DNA from 3 places in the Bacillus sp. LQ16 genome. Region 1 is predicted to be linked to each of the others. Evidence: a T-box and tRNA genes for the amino acid it is inferred to sense, from the RefSeq annotation. Region 1 holds a T-box; the other regions hold tRNA genes.
The links. A T-box is a leader RNA that pairs with one kind of tRNA and senses whether it is charged. The one in region 1 lies ahead of alaS (alanine--tRNA ligase), so its partner is inferred to be a tRNA-Ala.
Positions count from the first base shown of each region.

Region 2: it encodes a tRNA-Ala, which carries the amino acid that the T-box ahead of alaS (alanine--tRNA ligase) is inferred to sense. The anticodon was not compared.
Region 3: it encodes a tRNA-Ala, which carries the amino acid that the T-box ahead of alaS (alanine--tRNA ligase) is inferred to sense. The anticodon was not compared.

Region 1 covers NZ_CM173491.1:4,266,194-4,270,353, reverse strand. The annotation lists gene AC3EMB_RS21540 (AI-2E family transporter) at 142-1,209, shown strand; gene AC3EMB_RS21535 (PH domain-containing protein) at 1,254-1,598, opposite strand; T-box leader at 1,840-2,059, shown strand; gene alaS (alanine--tRNA ligase) at 2,100-4,160, shown strand, end outside.
Region 2 covers NZ_CM173491.1:4,749,271-4,753,430, forward strand. The annotation lists gene AC3EMB_RS24045 (MFS transporter) at 1-149, shown strand, start outside; tRNA gene AC3EMB_RS24050 (tRNA-Glu) at 296-367, opposite strand; tRNA gene AC3EMB_RS24055 (tRNA-Ser) at 374-464, opposite strand; tRNA gene AC3EMB_RS24060 (tRNA-Asn) at 472-546, opposite strand; tRNA gene AC3EMB_RS24065 (tRNA-Ile) at 554-630, opposite strand; tRNA gene AC3EMB_RS24070 (tRNA-Gly) at 641-711, opposite strand; tRNA gene AC3EMB_RS24075 (tRNA-Lys) at 725-800, opposite strand; tRNA gene AC3EMB_RS24080 (tRNA-Thr) at 811-886, opposite strand; tRNA gene AC3EMB_RS24085 (tRNA-Phe) at 901-976, opposite strand; tRNA gene AC3EMB_RS24090 (tRNA-Asp) at 986-1,061, opposite strand; tRNA gene AC3EMB_RS24095 (tRNA-Met) at 1,065-1,141, opposite strand; tRNA gene AC3EMB_RS24100 (tRNA-Ser) at 1,170-1,262, opposite strand; tRNA gene AC3EMB_RS24105 (tRNA-Ile) at 1,280-1,356, opposite strand; tRNA gene AC3EMB_RS24110 (tRNA-Met) at 1,361-1,437, opposite strand; tRNA gene AC3EMB_RS24115 (tRNA-Ala) at 1,458-1,530, opposite strand; tRNA gene AC3EMB_RS24120 (tRNA-Pro) at 1,546-1,619, opposite strand; tRNA gene AC3EMB_RS24125 (tRNA-Arg) at 1,630-1,703, opposite strand; tRNA gene AC3EMB_RS24130 (tRNA-Leu) at 1,707-1,795, opposite strand; tRNA gene AC3EMB_RS24135 (tRNA-Gly) at 1,812-1,886, opposite strand; tRNA gene AC3EMB_RS24140 (tRNA-Leu) at 1,916-1,996, opposite strand; tRNA gene AC3EMB_RS24145 (tRNA-His) at 2,019-2,094, opposite strand; tRNA gene AC3EMB_RS24150 (tRNA-Thr) at 2,105-2,180, opposite strand; tRNA gene AC3EMB_RS24155 (tRNA-Val) at 2,185-2,260, opposite strand; rRNA gene rrf (5S ribosomal RNA) at 2,265-2,380, opposite strand; rRNA gene AC3EMB_RS24165 (23S ribosomal RNA) at 2,482-4,160, opposite strand, start outside.
Region 3 covers NZ_CM173491.1:772,799-776,958, forward strand. The annotation lists rRNA gene AC3EMB_RS03805 (23S ribosomal RNA) at 1-817, shown strand, start outside; rRNA gene rrf (5S ribosomal RNA) at 919-1,034, shown strand; tRNA gene AC3EMB_RS03815 (tRNA-Val) at 1,040-1,115, shown strand; tRNA gene AC3EMB_RS03820 (tRNA-Tyr) at 1,124-1,207, shown strand; tRNA gene AC3EMB_RS03825 (tRNA-Gln) at 1,219-1,293, shown strand; tRNA gene AC3EMB_RS03830 (tRNA-Lys) at 1,298-1,373, shown strand; tRNA gene AC3EMB_RS03835 (tRNA-Leu) at 1,389-1,469, shown strand; tRNA gene AC3EMB_RS03840 (tRNA-Gly) at 1,499-1,573, shown strand; tRNA gene AC3EMB_RS03845 (tRNA-Leu) at 1,590-1,678, shown strand; tRNA gene AC3EMB_RS03850 (tRNA-Arg) at 1,682-1,755, shown strand; tRNA gene AC3EMB_RS03855 (tRNA-Pro) at 1,766-1,839, shown strand; tRNA gene AC3EMB_RS03860 (tRNA-Ala) at 1,855-1,927, shown strand; tRNA gene AC3EMB_RS03865 (tRNA-Ser) at 1,948-2,040, shown strand; tRNA gene AC3EMB_RS03870 (tRNA-Ser) at 2,095-2,187, shown strand; tRNA gene AC3EMB_RS03875 (tRNA-Met) at 2,207-2,283, shown strand; tRNA gene AC3EMB_RS03880 (tRNA-Asp) at 2,287-2,362, shown strand; tRNA gene AC3EMB_RS03885 (tRNA-Phe) at 2,371-2,446, shown strand; tRNA gene AC3EMB_RS03890 (tRNA-Thr) at 2,456-2,528, shown strand; tRNA gene AC3EMB_RS03895 (tRNA-Trp) at 2,535-2,605, shown strand; tRNA gene AC3EMB_RS03900 (tRNA-Ile) at 2,616-2,692, shown strand; tRNA gene AC3EMB_RS03905 (tRNA-Asn) at 2,701-2,775, shown strand; tRNA gene AC3EMB_RS03910 (tRNA-Glu) at 2,777-2,848, shown strand; gene AC3EMB_RS03915 (CBS domain-containing protein) at 2,978-3,397, shown strand; gene AC3EMB_RS03920 (DUF3965 domain-containing protein) at 3,719-4,160, shown strand, end outside.

The sequences.
Region 1 (4,160 bases):
TTCTCAGGGGTGGTTGTCCTTGTTATGTTATTTATATGTACGTCTTTAAAAAACAGTATGGTCCGTATGAAAAGATTTTAAAAGTTTCACACATAACCTAACCCATTTATTTTCAAAATAAAGGTGGAGGAGGTTTTTCATGTGAAGAATCTTAAAATCATTTGGATATATCGTTTAGGATTATTGTTACTTGTTTTTCTTTGTTTGCTCGTCTTTTTAAAAATTAAGCCACTATGGGCACCGATTATTTTTGTATTTAAAGTAGCGATTACGCCGTTTCTTATCGCCTGTTTTATTGCGTATTTATTGCACCCTTTAATTGAAAAAATTCATAAGGAAGGGATGCCCCGTACACTTGCCATTTTGCTCATTTATATCCTTTTCTTTGGCGGAATTGGTTATGGGATTTATAAAGGAACACCAGTCGTTATTAAACAGTTACAAGAGATTAATGAACAATTTCCGCAGTTTACAAAGATGTACGATTCGTGGATGGATGGCGTTACAGAACAAACAGCGAATTTCCCTTCGTTCATTCATGAAAAGGTGAAACAACTTTTTGTGGGTGTGGAAACGAAGATTCAAGCGCTTTTAAATAAAGTGATGAGTACAGCTCGTGGTGTACTCGATTCATTGCTCATTATTTTCTTAATACCGTTCATTGTATTTTACATATTAAAAGATTATGGTGAGTTTTATCATATCTTTTGGAAACTAGTCCCAAGTAAATGGCGAGGTACGGGGCAAATGCTTGCGAAAGAAATTGATAAGTCACTTGGAAGTTATATTCGAGGACAGTTATTTGTTTGTTTAGTATTAGGGGGAGTATCAGCTCTTTCTTTTTGGTTTATCGGTATGAAATATCCATTATTGCTTGGCATTATTATTGGGGTAACGGATATAATCCCGTACTTTGGTCCTATTTTAGGAGCGATCCCGACGTTAATGATTGCAGCAACAGTATCAACGAGTTTACTTATTAAGGCGGGGATTACGATTGCTATTTTGCAATTTGTGGAAAGTAACATTTTATCGCCTTACATTGTTGGTAAGTCACTTCGTATGCATCCTGTTATTATTATGCTTGCATTACTAGTTGGGGGGGAAGTAGCTGGTATTGTAGGATTACTAATATCGGTTCCGATTTTAGCAGTTATTCGTACTGTCATTGTTCATGTGAGACCTCTCTTGAAAAAAGAAAATGTGTAAGTATAGAAGCCCTCTATGTAAGAAATAGAGGGCTAATCATATATTTATTTAGAAAGCTGCTCGTGTATCTTTTGAACGAGGGAGCTCACATCATTTGTTTGAATATGTTTTATTTTTTTCCATTCATTATCATACATAAATACAATTTGATTGTTGAAAAGACGCTTTTGTTCTTTTAGATTAGAAATTTTTGCAAAAGAGTACTCTTCAAATATTGGATTCTTACTTACATCTGGCCCGTAAAAGAATAACCTTTTGTTCGTTAAAATTAGCAATCCTGGCCTTGCGACGGAACGATAAATAAATATGTCTAATGAACATGCTGCGTAAAATAATATCGTTTCGTCAGTTGCTAATATGTTTTTAGCTTTGTTAAGTAAGGTTGTCATTGTGATCGCTCCTTTATTTTATTAACAATAATTTAATTATAGCAAAAAAAGTAATATTTAGAAATTTTTATAAATTATTATTGTAAGGAGATTCCAATTTATTAATAAACGCATAATATATGAAAAGGCTGTTAAGAATGAATAGTAGAATACCTATGATTAATAAGCGATTAATACAATATAAATGATTATCTACATTGACAAACTTAAGAGAATTCTATTATATTTAGTCATATAATACATTAAATCAATGACGGAACAAGTACGTTACAGTCCATTTATAGAGAGAAGCTTCCATATGGCTGAAAGAAGCTTTAAATGAAGGGTAACAGAAAGCTAATCCTGAGAGCAGCTAATCACTGCCGTCTTGCCACGTTACGGCACCATGAGGTGATGAATTGATTGTTATTGTAATCAATTCATAATTAGGGTGGTATCGCGAGTTAACTCTCGTCCCTTTTATAGGGACGGGAGTTTTTTATATTTAAGGAGGAAAATACAATGAAACAACTAACAGGCGCACAAATTCGTCAAATGTTTTTAGACTTTTTCCAAGAAAAAGGACATGCAGTAGAACCTAGTGCATCACTAGTTCCACATGAAGATCCATCTCTTCTATGGATTAATAGTGGTGTAGCAACATTAAAAAAATATTTTGATGGACGTGTAATCCCACAAAATCCACGTATTACAAATGCTCAAAAATCAATTCGTACAAACGATATTGAAAACGTAGGGAAAACAGCTCGTCACCATACATTCTTTGAAATGTTAGGAAACTTCTCAATCGGTGATTACTTCAAAGAAGAAGCAATTACATGGGCTTGGGAATTCTTAACGAGCGACAAATGGATCGGATTCGATAAAGAATTACTATCAGTTACAATCCATCCAGAAGATGAAGAAGCATTCACAATTTGGAATGAGAAAATGGGCGTTCCAAAAGAGCGTATTATCCGCTTAGAAGAAAATTTCTGGGATATCGGTGAAGGACCAAGTGGACCGAATACAGAGATTTTCTATGACCGCGGAGAAGCTTACGGTAATGACTTTAGTGACCCAGAATTATATCCAGGCGGAGAAAACGAGCGTTACTTAGAAGTATGGAACCTTGTATTCTCTCAATTTAATCATAATCCAGATGGTTCATATACACCACTTCCTAAGAAAAACATTGATACAGGGATGGGTCTAGAACGTATGACATCTATCGTTCAGGATGTGCCTACGAACTTTGATACAGATCTATTCATGCCGATGATTGGTGCAACAGAATCAATTTCTGGTGAGAAATATCGTAATGGCGATTTAGAAAAAGATATGGCGTTTAAAGTAATTGCTGACCATATCCGTACAGTAACATTTGCTGTTGGTGACGGTGCTCTTCCTTCTAACGAAGGCCGTGGTTATGTATTACGTCGTTTATTACGCCGCGCTGTTCGTTATTCGAAGAAATTAAACATTAACCGTCCATTCATGTTTGAATTAGTACCGGTTGTTGGAGAAGTAATGAAAGACTTCTATCCAGAAGTACTTGAAAAGAAAGATTTCATTGCGAAAGTTGTGAAAAACGAAGAAGAGCGTTTCCATGAAACACTTCATGATGGTGAAGCAATTTTAGCTGAAGTTATTACAAAAGCAAAAGAAGAAAAAACAACTGTTATTTCTGGAGTAGATGCGTTCCGTCTATATGACACATACGGTTTCCCAATTGAATTAACAGAAGAATATGCAGAAGAAGCTGGCATGACAGTTGATCATGAAGGTTTTGAAAATGAAATGGAAAAACAACGTGAGCGTGCACGTGCTGCTCGTCAAGACGTTGACTCAATGCAAGTTCAAGGCGGTGTACTTGGAGAAGTTAAAGTAGCGAGTGAGTTCGTTGGTTACGGTACAGTTGCAACAGAAAGTAACGTTGTTGCACTTGTGAAAAACGGCGAATACACAGACAGCTTACAAGCTGGTGAAGAAGGACAATTAATGCTTGATGTAACACCATTCTATGCTGAGAGCGGTGGACAAATTGCAGACCGTGGTTACCTTCTTGCTGATGGCGTGAAAGTTCTTGTAAAAGACGTGCAAAAAGCACCAAATGGTCAAAACTTACACAAAGTTGTTGTTGAAGAAGGTACATTAACGAAAGATGCGGCTGTGAAAGCTATTATCGATACGAAAAACCGTAGTAGCGTTGTGAAAAATCATACAGCAACTCACTTACTACACCAAGCATTAAAAGATGTACTTGGAACACACGTTAACCAAGCAGGTTCTCTTGTAACTTCTGAACGTTTACGCTTTGACTTCTCTCACTTCGGTCAAGTACAAGCTGACGAATTAGAAAAAATTGAGCGTATGGTAAACGAGAAAATTTGGGAAAGTATTGATGTTGAGATTTCTCAAAAAGCAATCGAAGAAGCGAAAGAAATGGGCGCAATGGCATTATTCGGTGAAAAATACGGTGATGTTGTACGCGTTGTACAAGTTGGCGATTACAGCTTAGAGCTTTGTGGTGGTTGTCACGTTGATAATACAGCTTCTATCGGTATTTTCAAAATCGTTGCT
Region 2 (4,160 bases), 480 kb from region 1:
TTGATAATTTTGGAGCTCGAGCAGGATTTAGTGTGGCTATTATAGCAGGAGGCCTTGCCTTCACTATTGCACTTTTAGGATACAAAACTCTTCACTTCGCATATAATCATGCTGTTATTAAACAAGATGGACATTCAATAGAGAGTTAAAACATGTTCAAAAAATAGGATTATCTCTTCTTATGCATGAGAAAAGGTAATCCTATTTTAAACTTATTATTTATAATCTGTCATAGCTTCTTCTATATCTATACACAACAAAAAAGAGATAGCAGTTTATGCTATCTCTTTTAGTATGACCCGTACGGGATTCGAACCCGTGTTACCGCCGTGAAAGGGCGGTGTCTTAACCACTTGACCAACGGGCCAATTACTGGCAGAGAAGAAGGGATTCGAACCCTCGCACCGCGTTCGCGATCTACTCCCTTAGCAGGGGAGCCCCTTGAGCCACTTGGGTACTTCTCTATAAATATGGCTCCGCAGGTAGGACTCGAACCTACGACCGATCGGTTAACAGCCGATAGCTCTACCACTGAGCTACTGCGGAACAATTATGGTGGGCCTAAATGGACTCGAACCATCGACCTCACGCTTATCAGGCGTGCGCTCTAACCAGCTGAGCTATAGGCCCATAATTGAAAAGCGGGTGAAGAGAATCGAACTCTCGACCAGAGCTTGGAAGGCTCTTGTTTTACCACTAAACTACACCCGCATTAAATTGAAAATGGTGAGCCATGAAGGATTCGAACCTTCGACCCTCTGATTAAAAGTCAGATGCTCTACCAACTGAGCTAATGGCTCATTTTGAAAGTGGTGCCGGCTAGAGGACTTGAACCCCCAACCTACTGATTACAAGTCAGTTGCTCTACCAATTGAGCTAAGCCGGCTTGCGACTTCAAAATGGTGGCTCGGGACGGAATCGAACCGCCGACACGAGGATTTTCAGTCCTCTGCTCTACCGACTGAGCTACCGAGCCTTATTAAAATGGCGGTCCCGACCGGGGTCGAACCGGCGATCTCCTGCGTGACAGGCAGGCATGTTAACCACTACACCACGGGACCATTTGGTTGCGGGGACAGGATTTGAACCTGCGACCTTCGGGTTATGAGCCCGACGAGCTACCGTACTGCTCCACCCCGCGATGATATAATATGTAATTTAAGAAAAAATGGAGGAGGTAGAGGGATTCGAACCCCCGCGCGACTCTCGCCGCCTGTCGGTTTTCAAGACCGATCCCTTCAGCCGAACTTGGGTATACCTCCGAGATATAAACCTTTAGTGGTGGACCTTGTAGGACTCGAACCTACGACCGGACGGTTATGAGCCGTCTGCTCTAACCAGCTGAGCTAAAGGTCCTTTATGGTAGCGGCGGAGGGGATCGAACCCCCGACCTCACGGGTATGAACCGTACGCTCTAGCCAGCTGAGCTACACCGCCATAAATGATATTAAAATAAGTGGAGCCTAGCGGGATCGAACCGCTGACCTCCTGCGTGCAAGGCAGGCGCTCTCCCAGCTGAGCTAAGGCCCCATGTTTTTGGGAATATCGGGAAGACAGGATTTGAACCTGCGACCCCCTGGTCCCAAACCAGGTGCTCTACCAAGCTGAGCCACTTCCCGTTAATAAAAGCGCGCCCGAGAGGAGTCGAACCCCTAACCTCTTGATCCGTAGTCAAACGCTCTATCCAATTGAGCTACGGGCGCATATGGTGCCGAGGGCGGGGGTCGAACCCGCACGGTGGTCACCCACCGCAGGATTTTAAGTCCTGTGCGTCTGCCTGTTCCGCCACCCCGGCATGTCATATTGAAAATTGGAGCGGAAGACGGGATTCGAACCCGCGACCCCAACCTTGGCAAGGTTGTATTCTACCACTGAACTACTTCCGCAAGACATGTTTGAGATATTTTATTAAAAGTGCGGGTGAAGGGAGTCGAACCCCCACGCCAAAGGCGCTAGATCCTAAGTCTAGTGCGTCTGCCAATTCCGCCACACCCGCATATTAATATTTTAAGAAAAAATGGGGCGACTGATGGGAATCGAACCCACGAATGCCGGAGCCACAATCCGGTGCGTTAACCACTTCGCCACAACCGCCATGATTTTCTGGTGCCGACTAGAGGACTTGAACCCCCAACCTACTGATTACAAGTCAGTTGCTCTACCAATTGAGCTAAGTCGGCTAAATGGTGGAGGATGACGGGATCGAACCGCCGACCCCCTGCTTGTAAGGCAGGTGCTCTCCCAGCTGAGCTAATCCTCCATTTGCCTGGCAACGTCCTACTCTCACAGGGACAAGGTCCCAAATACCATCGGCGCTAGAGAGCTTAACTTCCGTGTTCGGTATGGGAACGGGTGTGACCTCTCTGCCATCATTACCAGACTGTATTCATTTAAGACAAGAATTATTGTAACTCATTTAACTTCTAAAGTCAACAAGTTTTTTATATTCTTTCAAAACTAGATAACATTGCTTCATATTATATGGTTAAGTCCTCGATCTATTAGTATTCGTCAGCTCCACATGTCACCATGCTTCCACCTCGAACCTATCAACCTGATCATCTTTCAGGGATCTTACTAGCTTACGCTATGGGAAATCTCATCTTGAGGGGGGCTTCATGCTTAGATGCTTTCAGCACTTATCCCTTCCGCACATAGCTACCCAGCTATGCCCTTGGCAGAACAACTGGTACACCAGCGGTGCGTCCATCCCGGTCCTCTCGTACTAAGGACAGCTCCTCTCAAATTTCCTACGCCCACGACGGATAGGGACCGAACTGTCTCACGACGTTCTGAACCCAGCTCGCGTACCGCTTTAATGGGCGAACAGCCCAACCCTTGGGACCGACTACAGCCCCAGGATGCGATGAGCCGACATCGAGGTGCCAAACCTCCCCGTCGATGTGGACTCTTGGGGGAGATAAGCCTGTTATCCCCGGGGTAGCTTTTATCCGTTGAGCGATGGCCCTTCCATGCGGAACCACCGGATCACTAAGCCCGACTTTCGTCCCTGCTCGACTTGTAGGTCTCGCAGTCAAGCTCCCTTATGCCTTTGCACTCTACGAATGATTTCCAACCATTCTGAGGGAACCTTTGGGCGCCTCCGTTACACTTTAGGAGGCGACCGCCCCAGTCAAACTGCCCACCTGACACTGTCTCCCGGGTCGATAAGACCCGTAGGTTAGAATTTCAATACAGTCAGGGCGGTATCCCACCAGCGCCTCCACCGAAGCTAGCGCTCCGGTTTCAATGGCTCCCGCCTATCCTGTACAAACTGTACCAAAATTCAATATCAGGCTACAGTAAAGCTCCACGGGGTCTTTCCGTCCTGTCGCGGGTAACCTGCATCTTCACAGGTACTATAATTTCACCGAGTCTCTGGTTGAGACAGTGCCCAAATCGTTACACCTTTCGTGCGGGTCGGAACTTACCCGACAAGGAATTTCGCTACCTTAGGACCGTTATAGTTACGGCCGCCGTTTACTGGGGCTTCAGTTCAGAGCTTCGCTTACGCTAACCCCTCTCCTTAACCTTCCAGCACCGGGCAGGTGTCACCCCCTATACTTCGCCTTACGGCTTCGCAGAGAGCTGTGTTTTTGCTAAACAGTCGCTTGGGCCTATTCACTGCGGCTTTCCGTTAAGAAAGCACCCCTTCTCCCGAAGTTACGGGGTCATTTTGCCGAGTTCCTTAACCAGAGTTCTCTCGCACACCTTAGGATTCTCTCCTCGCCTACCTGTGTCGGTTTGCGGTACAGGCACCTTTTATCTCGCTAGAAGCTTTTCTTGGCAGCGGGGAATCAAAGACTTCGCTCCATAAGGAGCTTCCCCATCACAGCTCAGCCTTCACGATAAGCGGATTTGCCTACTTATCAGCCTAACTGCTTGGACGTGCACAACCAATCGCACGCTTCTTCTATCCTTCTGCGTCCCTCCATTGCTCAAACGATAAAGAGGTGGTACAGGAATATCAACCTGTTGTCCATCGCCTACGCCTGTCGGCCTCGGCTTAGGTCCTGACTAACCCTGAGCGGACGAGCCTTCCTCAGGAAACCTTAGGCATTCGGTGGACGGGATTCTCACCCGTCTTTCGCTACTCATACCGGCATTCTCACTTCTAAGCGCTCCACCAGTCCTTCCGGTCTGACTTCACTGCACTTAGA
Region 3 (4,160 bases), 1.9 Mb from region 1:
GCCTGATATTGAATTTTGGTACAGTTTGTACAGGATAGGCGGGAGCCATTGAAACCGGAGCGCTAGCTTCGGTGGAGGCGCTGGTGGGATACCGCCCTGACTGTATTGAAATTCTAACCTACGGGTCTTATCGACCCGGGAGACAGTGTCAGGTGGGCAGTTTGACTGGGGCGGTCGCCTCCTAAAGTGTAACGGAGGCGCCCAAAGGTTCCCTCAGAATGGTTGGAAATCATTCGTAGAGTGCAAAGGCATAAGGGAGCTTGACTGCGAGACCTACAAGTCGAGCAGGGACGAAAGTCGGGCTTAGTGATCCGGTGGTTCCGCATGGAAGGGCCATCGCTCAACGGATAAAAGCTACCCCGGGGATAACAGGCTTATCTCCCCCAAGAGTCCACATCGACGGGGAGGTTTGGCACCTCGATGTCGGCTCATCGCATCCTGGGGCTGTAGTCGGTCCCAAGGGTTGGGCTGTTCGCCCATTAAAGCGGTACGCGAGCTGGGTTCAGAACGTCGTGAGACAGTTCGGTCCCTATCCGTCGTGGGCGTAGGAAATTTGAGAGGAGCTGTCCTTAGTACGAGAGGACCGGGATGGACGCACCGCTGGTGTACCAGTTGTTCTGCCAAGGGCATAGCTGGGTAGCTATGTGCGGAAGGGATAAGTGCTGAAAGCATCTAAGCATGAAGCCCCCCTCAAGATGAGATTTCCCATAGCGTAAGCTAGTAAGATCCCTGAAAGATGATCAGGTTGATAGGTTCGAGGTGGAAGCATGGTGACATGTGGAGCTGACGAATACTAATAGATCGAGGACTTAACCATATAATATGAAGCAATGTTATCTAGTTTTGAAAGAATATAAAAAACTTGTTGACTTTTAAAAGCAAATGAGTTAAAATGATTCTTGTCTTAAATGAATACAGTCTGGTAATGATGGCAGAGAGGTCACACCCGTTCCCATACCGAACACGGAAGTTAAGCTCTCTAGCGCCGATGGTAGTTGGGACCTTGTCCCTGTGAGAGTAGGACGTTGCCAGGCAAAATGGAGGATTAGCTCAGCTGGGAGAGCACCTGCCTTACAAGCAGGGGGTCGGCGGTTCGATCCCGTCATCCTCCACCATATATGTCGGAGGGGTAGCGAAGTGGCTAAACGCGGCGGACTGTAAATCCGCTCCTTCGGGTTCGGCAGTTCGAATCTGCCCCCCTCCACCATTCTTAATTAATGGGCTATAGCCAAGCGGTAAGGCAACGGACTTTGACTCCGTCATGCGCTGGTTCGAATCCAGCTAGCCCAGCCATTAAGAGCCATTAGCTCAGTTGGTAGAGCATCTGACTTTTAATCAGAGGGTCGAAGGTTCGAATCCTTCATGGCTCACCATTTTTAATAAAATATGCGGGTGTGGCGGAATTGGCAGACGCACTAGACTTAGGATCTAGCGCCTTTGGCGTGGGGGTTCGACTCCCTTCACCCGCACTTTTAATAAAATAACTCATACATGTCTTGCGGAAGTAGTTCAGTGGTAGAATACAACCTTGCCAAGGTTGGGGTCGCGGGTTCGAATCCCGTCTTCCGCTCCAATTTTCAATATGACATGCCGGGGTGGCGGAACAGGCAGACGCACAGGACTTAAAATCCTGCGGTGGGTGACCACCGTGCGGGTTCGACCCCCGCCCTCGGCACCATATGCGCCCGTAGCTCAATTGGATAGAGCGTTTGACTACGGATCAAGAGGTTAGGGGTTCGACTCCTCTCGGGCGCGCTTTTATTAACGGGAAGTGGCTCAGCTTGGTAGAGCACCTGGTTTGGGACCAGGGGGTCGCAGGTTCAAATCCTGTCTTCCCGATATTCAAAAAAACATGGGGCCTTAGCTCAGCTGGGAGAGCGCCTGCCTTGCACGCAGGAGGTCAGCGGTTCGATCCCGCTAGGCTCCACTTTATTTAATATATGTCTCGGAGGTATACCCAAGTTCGGCTGAAGGGATCGGTCTTGAAAACCGACAGGCGGTGAGAATCGCGCGGGGGTTCGAATCCCTCTACCTCCTCCATTTTTAAAAATGGTTTAGACATATAATAATAAAATATTTATTTTTTTCCTTCATGGAGGTATACCCAAGTTCGGCTGAAGGGATCGGTCTTGAAAACCGACAGGCGGCGAGAGTCGCGCGGGGGTTCGAATCCCTCTACCTCCTCCATTTTTTAATTTAATATTGTCGCGGGGTGGAGCAGCACGGTAGCTCGTCGGGCTCATAACCCGAAGGTCGCAGGTTCAAATCCTGTCCCCGCAACCAAATGGTCCCGTGGTGTAGTGGTTAACATGCCTGCCTGTCACGCAGGAGATCGCCGGTTCGACCCCGGTCGGGACCGCCATTTATGTTGGCTCGGTAGCTCAGTCGGTAGAGCAGAGGACTGAAAATCCTCGTGTCGGCGGTTCGATTCCGTCCCGAGCCACCATTTTTTTATGCCGGCTTAGCTCAATTGGTAGAGCAACTGACTTGTAATCAGTAGGTTGGGGGTTCAAGTCCTCTAGCCGGCATCATTTAGGGGCATAGTTTAAAGGTAGAACTGAGGTCTCCAAAACCTCCAGTGTGGGTTCGATTCCTACTGCCCCTGTAAAGTATATGGGCCTATAGCTCAGCTGGTTAGAGCGCACGCCTGATAAGCGTGAGGTCGATGGTTCGAGTCCATTTAGGCCCACCATATATTATTCCGCAGTAGCTCAGTGGTAGAGCTATCGGCTGTTAACCGATCGGTCGTAGGTTCGAGTCCTACCTGCGGAGCCATGGCCCGTTGGTCAAGTGGTTAAGACACCGCCCTTTCACGGCGGTAACACGGGTTCGAATCCCGTACGGGTCATACAAAAAAGAGTCAGCATTATGCTGGCTCTTTTTTATTTTGTTGATCCTTTTTATCATTTTACTTTCCAGAAATAAATAAAGGAATTTTGGAAAAGCTATGGTATGTATAAAAAGGAGGAAATAAATAATGACACGAGTTAGAGACTTAATGAGTACCCATATTGTACATTGTACACCGCTAGACAATGTATATGAGGCAGCTGTAAAAATGAAGGAAGAATCGGTTGGGTTAATTCCTGTTGTTGAAAATGAGCAGGTTGTTGGGCTTGTTACTGATCGAGATTTAGTTGTTCGAGGGATTGCTGAAAAACATCCTGGATCTAATAAAATTACAAATGTAATGACAACAAATATTATCTCAGTTTCTCCAAATGATTCTATTGAAAAAGCTACAGAGCTAATGGCACAGTATCAAATTAGACGGTTACCAGTAGTTGATAGTGGTCAGCTTATTGGCATGTTAGCACTAGGAGATTTAGCTATAAGGGAATCGGCAGATGATCAAGCTGGATTTGCCTTGAGCGAAATCTCAGAGCGTACAGAGTAAATTGAAACTTTAATTAACCGAGATTTTAATGGTCACTCATAAAGAGCTAAATTATATATAAAGTTCAGATGCATTATTCTAGTATATATGGATTAAACTAATATGTTAGCGTGATGTATCTGAGACATTATATAATAAGGATATGGTTAATAATTTCCACAGTTTTTTTAAATTTGTTATTCTTCATTTTTAATAAGAGAAAAGATGATATACTGATAGATATAAGTATTATGAGGGATTTTGAATATAACAATATTAATTTTTAGTGGTACGATAATAAATTAATATTTCCTACATAGATGAAAAGGGAAGGGGAATTATATGAAGGCTGTACAGGGCGATCCAAATTGGAATTTGGTTACAGATACATATATAGAACCAAATAATTTTGCTGAATTATTTTCTTTGCTTGTACCTTGTCACCCAAAAGGTGAGGGGAAAGAACGAACTATATTAGTATGGAAAGAGAAAGAATTTTATAAAGAAGAAAATTTAGCGGCATTTATCGTATATGGCATGAATAAAGTAAAGAATTTACCGCAGTTTCATAAAGATGAAATTCCAACTTTAGTGCGTATTCTTCGCTTATGCCAAGAGATTGGTTGGTATGAAGAGGCAAATGCTTTTATGATAGCACAAGGATTAGCTGAGTTTGTTCATACTTCATTGGAATATGAAACATGGGATCTTTTGACGCAATCAGTTGCTTTAAACTATTTAATTATTAAATATCGTATAGGTGAATTGACAGATAGGGATATTG